Regions from separate parts of the Nostoc sp. ChiQUE01b genome, predicted to be linked through region 1. Evidence: riboswitches for the same ligand, from Rfam matches in the RefSeq annotation. Region 1 holds a riboswitch; each other region holds the start of a gene.
What was found. Region 1 has a riboswitch for cobalamin ahead of cobG (precorrin-3B synthase). Riboswitches for the same ligand answer to the same signal wherever they lie in the genome.
Positions count from the first base shown of each region.

Region 2: it holds a riboswitch for cobalamin, as region 1 does, so the genes downstream of both, RMY63_RS05045 (energy-coupling factor ABC transporter permease) here and cobG (precorrin-3B synthase) in region 1, are expected to answer to the same signal.
Region 3: it holds a riboswitch for cobalamin, as region 1 does, so the genes downstream of both, RMY63_RS22865 (hypothetical protein) here and cobG (precorrin-3B synthase) in region 1, are expected to answer to the same signal.
Region 4: it holds a riboswitch for cobalamin, as region 1 does, so the genes downstream of both, RMY63_RS22895 (TonB-dependent receptor) here and cobG (precorrin-3B synthase) in region 1, are expected to answer to the same signal.

Region 1 covers NZ_JAVRBM010000015.1:111,678-115,863, forward strand. Annotated here, with positions in the region: gene RMY63_RS12855 (precorrin-8X methylmutase) at 1-566, opposite strand, end outside; gene cobG (precorrin-3B synthase) at 615-2,186, opposite strand; cobalamin riboswitch at 2,175-2,301, opposite strand; gene ssuD (FMNH2-dependent alkanesulfonate monooxygenase) at 2,391-3,527, opposite strand; gene RMY63_RS12870 (sulfonate ABC transporter substrate-binding protein) at 3,545-4,186, opposite strand, start outside.
Region 2 covers NZ_JAVRBM010000005.1:28,320-32,505, forward strand. Annotated here, with positions in the region: gene cbiQ (cobalt ECF transporter T component CbiQ) at 1-497, opposite strand, end outside; gene RMY63_RS05040 (energy-coupling factor ABC transporter substrate-binding protein) at 494-796, opposite strand; gene RMY63_RS05045 (energy-coupling factor ABC transporter permease) at 783-1,559, opposite strand; cobalamin riboswitch at 1,585-1,725, opposite strand; gene RMY63_RS05050 (M67 family metallopeptidase) at 1,868-2,326, shown strand; gene moeB (molybdopterin-synthase adenylyltransferase MoeB) at 2,565-3,737, shown strand; gene ftsH4 (ATP-dependent zinc metalloprotease FtsH4) at 3,869-4,186, opposite strand, start outside.
Region 3 covers NZ_JAVRBM010000037.1:41,219-45,404, reverse strand. Annotated here, with positions in the region: gene RMY63_RS22880 (hypothetical protein) at 1-330, opposite strand, end outside; gene cobW (cobalamin biosynthesis protein CobW) at 317-1,372, opposite strand; partial or broken gene RMY63_RS22870 (SAM-dependent methyltransferase) at 1,520-1,852, opposite strand; gene RMY63_RS22865 (hypothetical protein) at 1,876-2,130, opposite strand; cobalamin riboswitch at 2,502-2,650, opposite strand; gene RMY63_RS22860 (DUF4351 domain-containing protein) at 2,922-3,887, shown strand; gene RMY63_RS22855 (ATP cone domain-containing protein) at 3,974-4,171, shown strand; gene RMY63_RS22850 (ribonucleotide reductase N-terminal alpha domain-containing protein) at 4,184-4,186, shown strand, end outside.
Region 4 covers NZ_JAVRBM010000037.1:46,062-50,247, forward strand. Annotated here, with positions in the region: gene RMY63_RS22885 (methyltransferase domain-containing protein) at 1-357, shown strand, start outside; gene RMY63_RS22890 (hypothetical protein) at 363-818, shown strand; cobalamin riboswitch at 1,377-1,527, shown strand; gene RMY63_RS22895 (TonB-dependent receptor) at 1,908-3,950, shown strand; gene RMY63_RS22900 ((2Fe-2S) ferredoxin domain-containing protein) at 3,986-4,186, shown strand, end outside.

The sequences.
Region 1 (4,186 bases):
CGACCGTGTAATGTCAAAAATGGTACATTCCTGCTGTCTGCTGCCAATGCTGCTTTCGATTCTGCTGCACCGACAAACCCCACTGGAAAGCCCAAGATAATCGCAGGCTTGGGCGCTCCTGCATCGAGCATTTCTAACAGTCTGAACAGGGCGGTGGGCGCATTGCCAATTGCGATTACTGAGCTTTCTAGGTGCGATCGCCATAATTCAAGAGCTGCCGCCGACCTTGTAGTACCCATACTCTGGGCAAGTTCTGGTATTTCTGGCTCGTTGAGGGTACAGATAACTTGATTGTTTGCAGACAACCGCCGTTTGGTGACACCATCGGCAACCATTCGGCAATCGCACAGAATTGGCGCTCCTGCTGCCAGTGCTGCCCTTGCGGATTGTACTGCTGTTGGTGAATATCCCAAGTCAGTGACAATATCCGTCATTCCACAGGCATGAATGAGACGTACAGCAACTTTTGCTACATCTGGTGGTAGCACATCTAGGTTTGCTTCTGACCGGATGATTGCAAAAGAATTACGGTAAATTTCGTTGGCATCTCGGATATAGTCGGGCATTAAATTTAGGATTTTAAATTTTGGATTGACATATAAAAATCAACAGGCTCAGATTGCCGACTTCTCTAAAAAGGTGGCAATCTTGTTGTTCACAATTGATTGAGGGATTATATTAAATAATTGCTGTAATTGTGCCAGTGCAAATCGATTAGCAAATTTCCCAAAGGACTCATCAGAATTTAAGCGTTGAATTTTATATACATATAGCATCCGCTCTATTAATGCAGGTAGTTCGGCAAAAGTTACATATTGATATAGTTCGCGTCCGAATTTCTGTTTGCTGTCACCAACATAAACGTGATAGCCTTCCACAGTTCTATTTTCAGCCTTAATGCTGACACCAAGCAGAGTAATATCACTCTTGCTATGTTGGGCACAAGATTTTTCGCAGCCAGTGAAGTGAATATTAACTGGGTAATCGAGAGTAACGCGAGTTTCAAGATACTCTGCCAATGCCAAAGCATGACTTTTGGTATCCGTAGCAGAAGCGGCGCAACCCTTTTTTCCAGAACAGGCAACTAATCCACCCTTGATGTTGGTTGCAGAGGAATCTAATTCTAATAAAGCAATTTCACTTTGGACATCAGCAACCCATTGCTGAGGAATATCTGTAAGGAGCAAATTTTGCCAAGGAGTTAGCCTGAGAGTTCCACTACCGTATTTTGCTGCTAAATCTGCTAAACCCCGCATCTGTCTACTCTCCAATCGGCCAAGGGGCAAGACGACACCAATGTAAAATAAGCCTTGCTGACGTTGGGGATGGATGCCAATATGCTGATATTTCTCTCCCTTGCCTTGCTGGGGGAGTGGGTCTTTTCTTATTTCACTGTACAAAAGACGGAAAGGTAGATGTTGCTCAACTTCTTGGAGATAATTTTCACAACCCAAAGTATTCAATAATTCTCTCAAACGTGGCCCCCGCTTACTCGTAGTATGACGACTATAAGCTAGATAGACATCCGCCAAAGCTACTAAGACCGACAAACATTCCTCTGGTGGTAACAAAATTCCCGTATCACTCGGCGGTTGACCCTTCTCGCCGACACTCAGATAGAGACGAAAGTAAACATTATCGTTAACTAAGACAGCTGCAAAGGCGATATCATTCAACCGATCGCCCACCTGAATTATCCCACCACCATCAAAGCAAACGCTAAATTTGGCTGACAGTCCCGAAAGTGCCGGATGTGCAGCAATATAATCATCCCAACCTTGGACAAAAGGGCGAGTGTCGATTAATTCTAGCGGGTCGATACCAGCAGTTGGACTGGTCATAATATTGCGGATTTGGTCTACAACAGGATTGCGAGAACCTAATCCCATATCCTGTAGGTGTTTCAAAACCTCAGCATTTATCCCCGTGCTGATTTCACGAACTTGTAGGTTAGCTCGATTAGTCACATCTATATAGCCGCCACCGTGCTGTTCTGCTATATCTGCGATCGCACGGCATTGCTCACTACTAATTATTCCACCTGGTATTCTAACACGAGATAATATACCATCTGCGGCGGGAGTAGCATAAAACAAGCCAGGACAAGTGGCAAATCCAGAAACCAAACTTAAAACTCCTTCCCCGTGCAACGCAGGGAGTAGACGGTGAGTGTGTCTTGAGGACATCCTAAGAGTTGGCATTCTGACTTGGGTAATCCCATCACAGCTGCGGCACAGTCCCGGAATTTCACCGGAGTTTCCCAACTCTCAGGTAATTTAGACTTTGTTTAGGTTATAGATATCAACCAGACATCATCCAGATAATCATCTTACATTACTATAGCCAGAAATTTTAACTGAGTTTATCCACTACCGATCGAATTGAATTACTTACACAGGCTGTGGTTTGAGTAAATCTCTTTTGGTAACAAATTCACTGAATGTACTTGCAACCTGCTGCGGTAATGCGATCGCTGGAGTTTGTAATGGCAACCTGGGAAATAATAATTCTGCGACTCGATAAGCTTCTTCGAGATGGGGATACCCTGAGAAAACGAAAGTATCAATTCCTAAATCGGCATATTCCAGCATCCGCGTTGCAACTGTGTCTGGATCTCCAACTAAGGCAGTCCCAGCACCTCCACGTACTAAGCCAACACCTGCCCATAAGTTGGGGCTAATTTCTAAGTTTTTGCGATTACCATTGTGTAGTTGGCTCATGCGGCGTTGTCCTTCTGATTCTGACTCAGCAAACCGCCGATGTGCAGCAGCTATGGTTTCATCATCGACATACTGAATCAGTTCATTAGCTGCATCCCAAGCTTTTTGCGTAGTTTCGCGGACTATGACATGCATCCGAATCCCAAAGCGTACCGTTCTACCTTGTTCTGCTGCTAATCGGCGTACCTTTGCAATCTTTTGGGCAACTTGAGCTGGTGGTTCACCCCAAGTTAAATACACATCAATGTGTTTAGCAGCAACTTGGAGAGCAGCATCTGAAGAACCACCAAAATATAAGGTAGGGTAAGGCTTTTGTACGGGAGGAAATTGTAGTTTTGCGCCTTGAACTTGCAAGTGGCGACCACTATAGGTTACTTCTTCACCTTGCATGAGCGATCGCCAAATTGTCAAAAACTCATCCGTGAGTTCATAACGCTGATCGTGATCTAAGAAAATCCCATCTTTTGCAAGTTCTTTTGTGTCGCCACCAGTGACAACATTCAGAATAATTCGACCATTAGAAATCTGGTCAAAAGTCGCAGCCATTCTCACTGCCAAAGAAGGCGACATAATTGCCGGACGAAAGGCCACAAGAAACCGCAAGCGTTCTGTAACTGAAATTAACGAAGTAGCTACAATCCAGGTATCCTGTTTTTGTCCAGTACCAATCAACATCCCGCCATAGCCCAATTTATCAACAGCTTGGGCGATTTGCTGCATATAGGGATAAGTGGCTGGTCGCCTGCCGATTGTAGTACCTAAATAACGCTCATCTCCCTGTGTCGGCAAATACCAAAAAACTTCCATTTTACTATCTCCTGGCGCTATTTCTGGCTAATGGTTTCCGGTGTTATAGCTGCGTATTGTTCGCTAGTCAGCATCGCTTCTTTAATATTAATTGGCTTAGGTATCACTTTTTCTTTGGCAAACAAATCTGCAATTTTCTGTTGCTTTTCCATAATTTCAGGTGTAATTGGTCTTAACCCGTAAGTTCGCCTTTCAACCATTGTTGTTAAAATATCTTCATCAATTTTGAGATGAGGAATAATCAGTTTTACAACTTCTGATCGGTTTTTCTCACTCCATTGACCTGTGTTATCTACCTCCTCAAGAACTAATCGCACTAATTTCGGATTTTCTGTGGCAAATTTTCGCGCAGCCATGTAATATCCGCCCTGAGTAGAAATGCCACTAGCATCTCTCAAAACACGAGCATTTGCTTTTTTTTGGGCCACGGCTAAATAAGGGTCCCAAGTTACCCAGGCATCAATTTTTCCTTGAATAAAAGCATCACGAGCTTCTGAAGGTGGGAGACTAATGGCTTGAATATCACTATATTTTAAACCCGCCTCTTCCAAAGCTTTTATTAATAAGTAATGGGAAGCAGAACCCTTTTGAAAAACTACTTTTTTACCTTTGAGATCAGCTAAAGTCCGAATCGGTGAATTATTTTGGACGATAATTCC
Region 2 (4,186 bases), on a different contig from region 1:
TACATTAGTAATAATAAATCGGTTAACAGGACTGGAAATCGCAAGTAACGCAGAGTTTGTAATATTTCCGTGAAAGGGACAGTTAACATGAGAAAATATAAGCAAGAAACAGAGGCTAATGCTCTAGTTAAAATTCCCAATGCTTGGGTACTGCCACTATGACTGATATAAATATAGAAGTGTCCGAGAGTTAGTCCATACCACGAATCTAATTTGACGTTTTGTAAATCAGGAATGGCAACTCCATTCACCATTAGAGCTGGTAAACTCGTCAAACAAAAAACTATGGTGAACATTAACAACCGAAAATAAACTCCAGCCGGAATTCTTGCATAAATAACTGTCCAAGTACTCATCCAAAGCGTTATCAAAATTTGCACTAGCGGATGGGTTGCAAGGGAAATAGCAAGAGTAGTAAATGCAAAAATCAGTTTATGTTCTGGTGGCAATCTTCGCAGCCGATTAGTGTAAGCTAAAGTGTCTATTTGCAGGCTCATTCTTCACGTTTTTGTTGTTGAGAACGTCCTTTATACAACCCAATTGCATAACCGACTACTCCCGCACCTAAAGCTGCTTGCGAAGCAAATAATAAGCTTTCTATTTCTTTGCTAGCGGGTTCAAAAAATGATTTAAACCAGGGTTTATATCCAGGTTGAATTTCAGTAATTGCTTTTTCTGCTTTGTCATCGGAACCGGCAAATTCGCCACCACGCACAAATATTAACGGTGCAACTGCTAAGGCTAATACAGCTACTACCAACAGCCAGTTACTCAACCCTTTTTTAGATTGATTCATTTCCTTGGGGTTCCCGTTTGATTAATTTTAGCAATTCCAATTCTTGAGGATTATAAGATTGCAGCCAGTTCCACACCAATACAGTTAGCAATCCTTCACTAATTGCTAAGGGGACTTGAGTGATAGCAAAAATTCCGGCGAACTTGGTAAATGAAGCAATAAACCCACCAACAGGTGCAGGAAAAGCTAGGGCGAGTTGGATAGAAGTGATAATGTAGGTGAGTAAATCTGCGATCGCAGCTGCTAGAAATATCGCAATTTTTTCTTTACCACCCAACTTGATTGTTAAATTATATATCCAATAAGCTGCAAATGGCCCAGCGATCGCCATCGAAAAAGCATTTGCACCCAGCGTCGTCAAGCCGCCATGCGCTAGTAACAAAGCTTGAAACAACAATACTAAGCTACCTAAAACCGACATAGTAAGGGGGCCAAACAGCACCGCACCTAACCCTGTCCCCGTAGGATGAGAACAGCTACCTGTGACAGAAGGAATTTTTAACGCTGACAACACGAAAGTGAAAGCACCAGCCAAGCCTAGTAGTAGTTTCAGCTGTGGGTTAGCTTGGGTAATGCGAGTCAGACTACGCAATCCTAGTAGAAAAAAAGGTAATGCCACAACCCACCAAAAAATTGCCCACTGCACTGGTAAAAAACCTTCCATAATGTGCATGGCATAAGCGGGTTTGGGTAAACCAACTACTAGATAAAAACTGATAACTCCCATCAGGGTTAGACTGACTAACGCCTGTTTTCTTTTCATAATCTGTACCTCGCAGATTTATGTAAACGAATTGATTCTAACCGGCGGGCATCCTGACTTACCTAATTTTGGTTTACAGTTGCGGGACAGCGCCGGATTTGCACCGAACTTTCCCCCTTGCGTCCGATGGCTGCTCTTCATCAGAACCGATTGCAGTAACTATATCACTATTACTAAATTTTGAGCCGCGATTTTTTACTAGTACAGCTGCCGCTCTTTAGCTACAAGTCATATTTTGGTTCAGCAACGCCGATAATGTTGTATCTAAGCAAAAATTATTAGAAGTTGCTACAATTACAAACGCAGACATGATTCAACTTAGCCAAGAACACTTGCAAACCATCCGCACCCATGCCGAAAGCACTTACCCAGATGAGTGCTGTGGTATAATTTTAGGCTATCTGGCTAATGAGGGCAAAACTGTGGTAGAAGTCATGCCAACAGAAAATGCTTGGAATACAGAAGCGGCGGCTGAGTTTCCAGGGGAAGGCATAACAGAAAGCAAAAGACGGCAATATACGATCGCACCCGAAGTTATGTTAAAAACACAAAGGGAAGCACGTGATCGCTCACTCAACATTATCGGCATTTTTCATTCTCATCCAGATCATCCTGCTATACCCTCAGAATGCGATCGCCTATACGCTTGGCAGGGATACTCGTATATAATAGTTTCCGTCCAAAACGGCAAAGCTGGAGAACTCAAAAGTTGGAGCCTTGATGATACTCATCAGTTTCAAGCAGAGGAAATTGAAAATATAAAATAACTGGCTTAGTTTAAAGACAGTCACTCATCGCGGTTTTCGCTGCTATCACAGATGAAAATTCGTCTTTCGATTCCTATTTCTATTAGGACTTACGCAAAACATAATGAAAGTAGCGGTAATTCATCAATTACCGCTAGGCAATAATCAGGTTTTCAGCCACATCTTGCGTAAGTCCTGTCTGTATAAGATCCAGTTTTTCGATAGGATTAATATTCCGCTTTCCCACATCATAACTGCTATGCTCAATCCCAATCTGGACGAAATCCAGTTGACTAAAGACGATTACGAACGCTACTCCCGACACCTGATTTTACCGGAAGTAGGACTAGAAGGACAGAAGCGCCTGAAAGCCGCTAGTGTAATGTGTATCGGTACAGGTGGATTAGGTTCACCACTACTTTTATATTTGGCGGCGGCGGGTGTTGGACGCATCGGGATTGTCGATTTTGATGTTGTCGATACTTCCAATCTGCAACGCCAAGTAATTCACGGGACATCCTGGGTGGGTAAACCCAAGATTGAATCGGCAAAAAACCGCATTCACGAGATTAACCCCTATTGTCAAGTTGATTTATACGAAACCCGCCTAACTTCCGAAAACGCCCTGGAGCTGATTCAACCTTACGATATCGTAGTGGATGGTACTGATAACTTCCCCACCAGATATCTAGTTAACGACGCCTGCGTATTGCTGAATAAGCCCAACGTCTACGGTTCAATTTTACGCTTTGAAGGGCAAGCTACTGTATTTAATTACGCAGGTGGCCCGAATTATCGTGACCTTTTCCCAGAACCACCACCACCAGGGATGGTTCCTTCTTGTGCAGAAGGTGGCGTACTAGGAATTTTGCCAGGAATTATTGGTTTAATCCAAGCAACCGAAACTGTTAAAATCATTCTGGGACAAGGCAACACTCTCAGCGGGCGATTGCTGCTATACAACGCCTTGGATATGAAATTTCGGGAGTTAAAGCTGCGTCCGAACCCGATTCGCCCAGTGATTGAAAAGCTGATAGACTACGAAGAATTCTGCGGGATTCCACAAGCTAAGGCAGAGGAGGCAAAACAGCAGATGGAAAGTCAAGAAATGACTGTTAAGGATTTGAAAGAGTTGTTGGATAGTGGTGCGAAGGATTTTGTACTGCTGGATGTCCGCAATCCCCATGAGTACGACATTGCTAAGATTCCGGGTTCAGTGTTGGTGCCCTTACCAGACATTGAAAATGGAAATGGCGTTGCTAAGGTGAAGGAAATATTAAACGGCCACCGCTTAATTGCTCATTGTAAGATGGGTGGGCGATCGGCAAAAGCTCTTGCCATTCTCAAGGATGCCGGGATTGTGGGGACGAATGTTAAAGGTGGAATTACCGCTTGGAGTCGAGAAATCGATCCTTCAGTTCCAGAGTATTAAAAACGCATAGGCGCTTCTCTACGAGACGCTACGCGAACGCCTTCCCGGAGGGTAGGAACGCAGAGGTTTAACGCAGAGGAACGCAAAGTTATTCTCTGCGTTCCTCTTGTGTACGAATTACGAATTACGAATTACGAATTAGCTATGGGTTTCACTTGACTCAATAAACTGTGCAGTTTTTCGCCTTCAATAACCTCTGTTTCTAAGAGTTGAGTAGCGATCGCTTCTAGCAAGTCTCGATTCTGTCTGAGAATCTCTAGGGCTTGTTCGTGGGCTGTTTCTACGATTTCCTTGACTTCGATATCAATGGCTTTGGATGTGTCTTCACTCACCGCCCGTCGGGGATTCGGCGCACCATTACCCAAAAATGCTGCTTGTTGTCCTTGTTGGTAAGCCAGTGGCCCTAAGACTTTGCTCATACCATAAGTTGTTACCATCCGTTCTGCCAA
Region 3 (4,186 bases), on a different contig from region 1:
TTGATGAGGATTGTATGTTGCGATCGCTGGGAAAATTGATGAAATCATGGATGAACAGATTGATTGTGATATAAATCCGCCATCCTGAAACGAACGCAAGTAAAACCTAATCAGATCACAGGGGAGAAATTGGAGAGTGAAGGGAACTGTATCAAGACTTGTATTTGTAGGGTGAGTAACTTTAGTATCTACATCACAAATAACAACTCCCCGCCCAAATAATTGAAATCCTTTCCATCCTGTGTAACCGATTACCAATATATTGTTATGGATAAAGCTGTTTTGCCAGTAACCGAAATTTCCTTGCCAAACACTATTAGATGGTCGCATTGACTTCCTCCCCCAACACAATTGATTCAATGCGAACCTGCTCAAGCTCTCGTCCAATCAATACTAATCGCGTTTGACGGGGTTCGTGGGGTTGCCAAGTCCGATCGTAAAAGTAGTCAAATCGATTACCAACACCCTGTAATACTAGACGCATGGCTTTGTTCGGAACTGCTACAAATCCCTTAATTCGATAAATTTCTTGCTGTTGCACCAATGTTTGCAAGCGTTTGACTAAGACAGACGGCTCAAATGCTTGGTCTAGCAGTAGTTGCACTGCATTAATCCCTTCATCATGTTCGTGTTCAGCTTCGTTGTCGTGGTGACTGGGACGACTATCTAAGTTATCTTCTACCGCAGCGTTGAAACCGAGTAACAAATTGCTACTGATTTTACCGTCCTGGCAAGGAATGACTTTTACACCAGGGGATAAGTTCTGCTTTAGCCATTCTTGCACCCTAACTTGCGTTTTTTCATCAACGCGATCGCTCTTGGTAAGTAATACTAGGTCAGCACAAGCCAGCTGATCTTCAAACAGTTCCTCAATGGGTGTTTCGTGTTCTAGACTAGAGTCGGCTTGTCTCTGTGCTAAGAGGGCTGCTAAATCGCCTACATATTGATTAGTTGCCAATGCTTCACAGTCCACCACAGTAATTACGCTGTCCACTGTCGCGCCTGTGCGAATTTCCGGCCAGCGAAATGCTTGTACCAATGGTTTTGGTAGTGCTAGTCCAGAGGTTTCAATCAACATACAATCAAGGCTGGCGCGTCGCTTCAGTAATTCTTGCATTGCTGGGAGGAATTCTTCTTGCACCGTACAGCACAGACAACCGTTGGTGAGTTCAACAATATTACTGTTGGCGTCTTCTTCATCGTCACAAACTCGGCAGTCACGCAAAAGTTCGCCATCAATTCCGATTTCTCCAAATTCATTCACCAAAACAGCAATGCGTCGTCCCTCATTGTTTTGCAGTAAATGGCGAATTAACGTCGTTTTGCCTGCCCCTAGAAATCCTGTAATTACTGTGACGGGAATTTTTTGCATATTATAAAGTGTGTCGTTTGTTGATTAATTTTGCGATGTGTAGGAAGTTGTTCAAACCGCAGATATCACTACACTCAGCAGGCGTTAAAATCCAAATATTCATAACTAGCTGCGATCGCTACCTAAACAAGCTTGAGGGATTTTGGTCGCTAAAATCCGACTGCTGCCGCCAATACCACAGCCAACATCTAAGACGGTAGTACCAGGGGGTAATTTATCTAAACCACCCCATTTAACCATTTCATGTACAAAGTCAGATTTAGCAGCCAGAAAATCCTTTCGTCGCGGTGGCGAACCGTAGTGACCAAGGTGAATGTGTTCCCCCCAATAAAACTCTACGATGCCGTCAATAGTCCATTGATCGTAGGAATTGGCGACTGTGGCTGAGGATTGATACTTGCGGGCAGTCAGAAGATAAGCCGCAATTCCAATCACCAAAAGCAGAAGAAAACCAATTACAAAATATAATAAATTTGACATTAATTTTGAACGTTCTTGTACGCCTATTTGAGTCGATCTAAAGGTTTACTCATTGCTGCTCGTCCTGAATCAGAGGAGTGATGTCGTAACCGCCCACGGTCGGCAATCGCAATATAAATCATCCTATACACCGACATTGCACTGTTTTGAACATCTTGAATAATTTTCCCTTTAAGTAGACTGGGCTTGTGTTTGTCTTGAGGGAAAGCCGTTTGTTTGACAAAGGGATGAACAGAAGTGGGAATCTTCCCAACTCGGTGAAGATAGAATTTCGGCATGATGATTAACTGAAGTATTAGTCTAGTAAATTAGCAATTTCTATGCGTAATTGAAAAAGCATTTGTTCAGTAGTGTCACAGTAATATGTACGTCATACACGCCATTTACTACCTGTTTTGAACAACTTCTATCTGTTAGTTAATACAACGTTTTTTTGTTGCTGTGACTATTTGCAAGCGATACTCTCATCTGGAGTAGCGATCGCGATCGCTGCATCTAAAAACGCAATCTGTACCAGAAATTAAACGCCTACCCTCTCATAGAAAGTCGTAATCTGTAGCGTCTTGATATGTGGAACTATGAGAACGTAAAGCTGAGTAGTTATAGAAATCTTCATAAAAATACTTATCTGTGCCTCGCAGATGTACAAAATTTACAAGTTCACTTCGGCGGGCATTCTGACTCACAAGGCAAGCCTAGCCTTGATTACAGCTGCGGGACAGCGCCGGATTTACACCGGACTTTCCCCGTTTCCTCTAGCGGCTGTTCCCCACTAGAACCGAGATTCATCTGAATACTAACACAACTGTGATTTGCTTGCATAAAAATCAATGGTCGATCTATACTGGCATTCGTCATTCATCGGGGCAAGTCTCATTCTTTACCAAAGCTTGCTCTAGATTTTTATTGGGCAATTCTTCTAGAAATTTTTCAACCCAACAAACTTTTTAGGGTTGCCAGCGTTTGCTGACATAGCGCTGGCATTATTCTGTAGACCATTTTCATAACTTACGCAAAAATTGTTAAAAATCTTAATTCATTTGTCAGTCCACCATCTATCAATCAACTGATGACCGAGGAACTTGAAAGAGCAGATAATGATAGTCCGTGGAAAGAAATTTTAGAAGCTTACTTTCCCCAAGCAATGCAATTTTTCTTCCCCCAAACAGCAGCATTAATTAATTGGGAACGTCCCCACGAATTTCTCGATAAAGAATTTCAGCAAATAGCTCGTGAAGGAGAACTTGGTAGACGATATGCAGATAAATTAGTCAAAGTATGGCAAATTCAAGGACAAGAAATTTGGCTATTAATCCATGTAGAAATTCAGGCAAAATCAGAAGACATTTTTGCAGAAAGAATGTTTTCCTACAACCTGCGAATTTTTGATAGATTTGCCAAACCTGCCATTAGTTTGGCGATTTTATGCGATACTGACCTGACATGGCGACCAAATCAATATAGTTATAATTACCCTGATACCAGGCTTAACTTTGAATTTGGCATCGTCAAGCTTTTAGATTATCAAAATAATTGGGCAGAATTAGAAGCCAGTGACAATCCATTTGCAACCGTAGTCATGGCGCATTTGAAAACACAGCAAACAAGTAAAAAGCCAGGAGAACGTAAAACTTGGAAATTTAGCTTAATTCGCAGATTGTATGAATTAGGATTACAGGAAAGGGATATTCGTAACCTGTACCGATTTATTGATTGGGTTATGATTTTACCAAAAGCCTTGGAAGCAGAATTTTGGCAAGAGTTTAAGCAATTTGAGCAGGAGCGGATTATGAGCTACATTACCACAGGCGAACGCATTGGCTACGAGCGTGGGAAGGAAGAAGGAAAGCAGGAACAAGGACAAACTCTTGTACTACGGCTACTACAAAGACGGGTAGGAGAGTTACCTCAAGAGGTTCGGGAGCGCATTCAAACTCTTTCTTTAGAGCAATTAGAATCACTTGGTGAAGCTTTATTGGATTTTACAGCTATTGAAGATTTACTTAACTGGTTGTCAGCAAATCAAACAATATAGAAAACGTCCTTACTATTGCCAAACCCAGTTAACAATTCTTTTCCATTCTTACAATTATTTTTCTACAATTCATCAACACATCTTGTATGCAAGCTTCATCCACACTTTTTGAGGACTCTACAACGGATATTTATGTTGTTCGTCGCGATGGTTCGACAACACCGTTAGAAATTAATAAAATTCGCACAGTAGTTAATTGGGCTTGTTGCAGACTTTCAGCAAATTCTATTGCTCTAGAAGCACATCTGACAACTCGATTGCGTCCTGGAATTACCACAAGATAAATTCAAGATAATTTG
Region 4 (4,186 bases), on a different contig from region 1:
ATGCGTTTCGATGCCGAATACCAAGAAGGTATTTTTTCTAATTGTCATGTCGCCAGCGAACTCCAAGCGGCGTTGTCACAGTCTGGATTCAAGTTAATAAAGACTGAGGACATCTCCACTCAAGTTGCACCAACGATTGACTTGTGTGTTGATAACTTCCGTACTTTTGGGCTGACTACAGTTAAATATATTGCTGATGTTGTGGCGATCGCTGTCCCTCCATTATACTCACTCGGTCGTTGGGCATTTAAGCGCTGGCTAGAAAAGTTAGTTGTCGAGGGATTAGCAGCACGTGCAATTTTTGAGAGCTATTTATGTTATGAAATTCAACTCTGGCAGTTATCAAAAGGAGTTTAATCGAAATGACCCCAGAAATAAACACCCAAGATTGGCAACAAGCTTTTATCGCCACCAATATATTAGCAATTGGTTACAACGCTTGGATCGGTTATTTAGGGGGAGAACGTGGTGTCGTAATTTGCAGTACCAATTCTCCGCATTTAAGTATGGCTGGCGAAACATTTAAAGCGCATTTTATCCCGCGTAAAAATCTTGCAGCTTTCTTAAATGCTTGGTTAGCAGCACCTGATACCGTACTGTTACAAAAACACTTCATGAATGCTCATATTCTCGAAGCTGTAGATAAGTATAATCCCCTAGAAGATGTTGTATTTTTGTTGGAGTACGGTCATCAAGCTGGGTTTTTCTATTTAACTAAATTACCAATCACACCACCCCAATGTTACCAAACTGTATGCAAAGAATGGACAGAATTCCAACCTCAGCACACCCTCTCAATAGGAGCAAAAACAAAATGAGACTCATCCAAAATCAAAAATTAGCTTTCTGCAAATTGAGATGTATAGAGCTTTAATAGCACAATTCAAGACTCAAAAATCCCAGTCTTAAAAACTTCAAAATTACTTATCCCAATAGTGGGTAAAAAGATTTTATCTATTTACCAAATTTTCATGTGTTTGTAATTAATGAATGTTTTGGAGTTAGTGTAAAAAATCATTAATAAAATCTCATTATTCCTGCTGGATATAACACTAGAGGTAGGGATTTTGTTCGTCAAGTTTCTCAGTTGGTATATACATACTTAGACCAACCAAAATTAACTCAGTTACCTCAAGGAATGTAGATTAAAGCAAATGCAAAACTTCTGTTTTATAGCCTCCACAAAAGTACGTTAGGAATGTAATACACCTGACGAAATTAAATCTACAATGTCCCCAAAGTCCCCTTTACTAGCAGTTAGGAGATTTACTTTATGCGTGTTATCTGTAGCACAAGTATAATTCCATATCCAGTAAGTGATATAGAGAATCAAAATTGTTATCGACTGAATTTACATATACACAATAACTATGGTAATGTGACACATAACTGTCGGTTCTGATGGGGAGCAGCCATCAGGCGCAAGGGGGAAAGTTCGGTGTAAATCCGGCGCTGTCCCGCAGCTGTAATGAGACGAATAGAACGTGTCTCTTAGTCAGAATGCCCGCCGACTCACTCTAGACACAAAATATTTATCTGCGAGGCACAGATGATACATTTGATTAATAAATTTCATGGGTATAGATACTGTTTTAACACAGTACCCTTTGCAAGTTTTACTAATTCGCTTCGCTGTTAGTAACAACATTCAATTTTGGGTTGTTCTATAAGAATTTGGGTATCCATAAGGAATACCATAAAATCTTTTTTGCTATCCAAATAGTATCCACCATGATTTAGGTATAGCAATGCATTTCAGCAAGCTAGTTGAAGCCTAAATCTTAAAAACTCATAGCACAAATAAATACTTGCATTTACTGAAAACGAGGAGTTTCATGTCCACTTCCCGTATAGTTACTTATTGTGAATTTTTCTCAAAAATCTTCGTTTTTACCACAATTTATGCAATGGTATCTGGAGAATGCGTAGCAATCGCTAATCAAGTTCCACAAATATCTGAGTTTCCAAAGTATGAAGGTTCTGCAACAGACTTACAACCAGTTGCACAAATAACACCTGAGAAGACTCCAGCATCCACGGAAGAACCAGATATTGAATTAACAGTCATCGACAAGTTATTGAATGAACCCGTTTACTCACCCTTTCGCCGCGAGGGGACAGTGAAAGATTCCACCCGTCCGGTTTACGTAATTACGGGTGAAGAGATGGAAGCGCAGGGTGCTAGAACTGTCAGAGAAGCACTAAAATTTCTGACAGGTATCTTACCTGATGGTACAGTTGGCACAGAAGTGAGCGCCTTAAGTGGTCAATTTATCCGAGGTTCTAACTCTGCACAAGTCTTGATTTTGCTTGATGGTAGACCAATTAACGATTTGGGTTCTGGTGGTTTTGACCTTTCAGAATTTACCACCAATATCGTTGAAAGAGTCGAAGTATTACCAGGTGGTGGTTCTACCCTTTATGGTTCCGATGCAATTGGGGGAGTGATTAATATTATCACTCGTCGTCCTACAGAAAAAGTGACGACACAAGCAGGAGTCACCGTTGGCGCGTATGGACTAAATCAACAGACTATCAGTAATAGTGGGAAAGTCGGCAATATTGGTTGGGTTGTAGGTTACAACCGTACCGAAGCCGAAAATAACTATCCTTTTTCTATCCCAGAAGCGAATTTCAAGGGAACTAGGGAAAATAATGATGTTCTCTACAATAACTTTAATGTCAAGCTGGAGGCGAATTTAGGAAAGCGCGATACTCTAACCCTCTCAACTCTATATTTAGGTAAAGACCAAGGAGTACCAGGAGGAGTCCCCATTCCTGAACCATTATATGGTCAAGGCTATTTTAACTCGTTGACGGATAGCGATCGCAAATACACAGACCAAGTACTCACTGATTTAACCTGGAACTCAAAATTAGGAGGTGGGGATGATTCACTGCTAACAGCCAGAGTTTACGCAGATTTCTTTAACACTCGCTATGATAGTCGCAACTCATCCCAAGCACGATATGATAACGGGCAAACTTCTTATGGATTGCAAACACAACACAGTTGGAAATTTGCTAATAATCAAGCCCTAGTTTATGGCTTTGATTACCGCAATGTATCAGCTACTAACAGTACATTCAACTTTTCTGCTAATACAAAAACAGTCACTTACGACGATAGTATTAGTCAAGGGGCAGTATTTGCTAGATATGAAATTAGCTTTACCCCTAGTTTGACTGCCAACTTAGGTTTACGCCAGGATTTTAGCAGCTTGACAAATGGCTCTTTCACATCACCAAGTATAGGAGTAAAATTTGCACTTACAGATACTACCACTCTCAGAGCTAATTATATCAAAAATTTCCGTGCGCCGAATCTTTTCAGCTTATATGCCAATGGTGGTAGTTACGTTGGGAATCCTAATCTCCGTCCAGAGAAAGGTGATAGTTATGATATTGGAATTGACCAAAAATTAGGCGATTTTGGTTTATTGCGCTTGACCTATTTTAACAACACAATATCAGATTTAATCGCCTATAACTTTGCTGTTCCGGTAGCTACTTATGAAAATATTGGTAAGATTCGTACTACGGGAATCGAAGCAGTTTTAAATTTGCAGTTAGCGAAGAATATCTACGCCTTTGTTAATTATACAGCAAATGATCCCCGGATTTTGAAAAGTACAAATTCTGTTGAAGTTGATAAAGAATTACGATTCGCAGGTGCAGATAGTTTAAATGCAGGACTTTCTTATGAAACTTCTCAAGGTTTATATGCTGGAATACTGATGCATTCTTTGGGTGCATATCCCATAAACAATACTAATACAGAATCTTTGTCTGGTTATACTACTTTTGATTTCAAAATGCGGGTTTCTCTCAGTGATAACTTAATATTAACAGGCAGTCTAGATAATATCTTTAACCAGAGATACCAATTATTTCCTGGTTATCCTGATGGGGGGAGAGTTTTTCAAGTTGGGTTGAGTTCTACGTTTTGAAGTCAAGAGTTTTTTTACGCAGAGAGGAGTTTTGAATGACTGAATTTAATTGTTGGGTAACTCCAGTAAATAAGGTTGTGATTGAGGCTTTATCTACTGAGGGGTCTATTGAATATGAACATTTTGATTCTAGTACCGATGTTTTGTCGTCGCTACTTTACACTCTATTTCAGCAAAATTGGCAGCAGGTAGGGGTAGGGCATATTGTTCAAGGAGGTGTATTAGAATTAGAATTT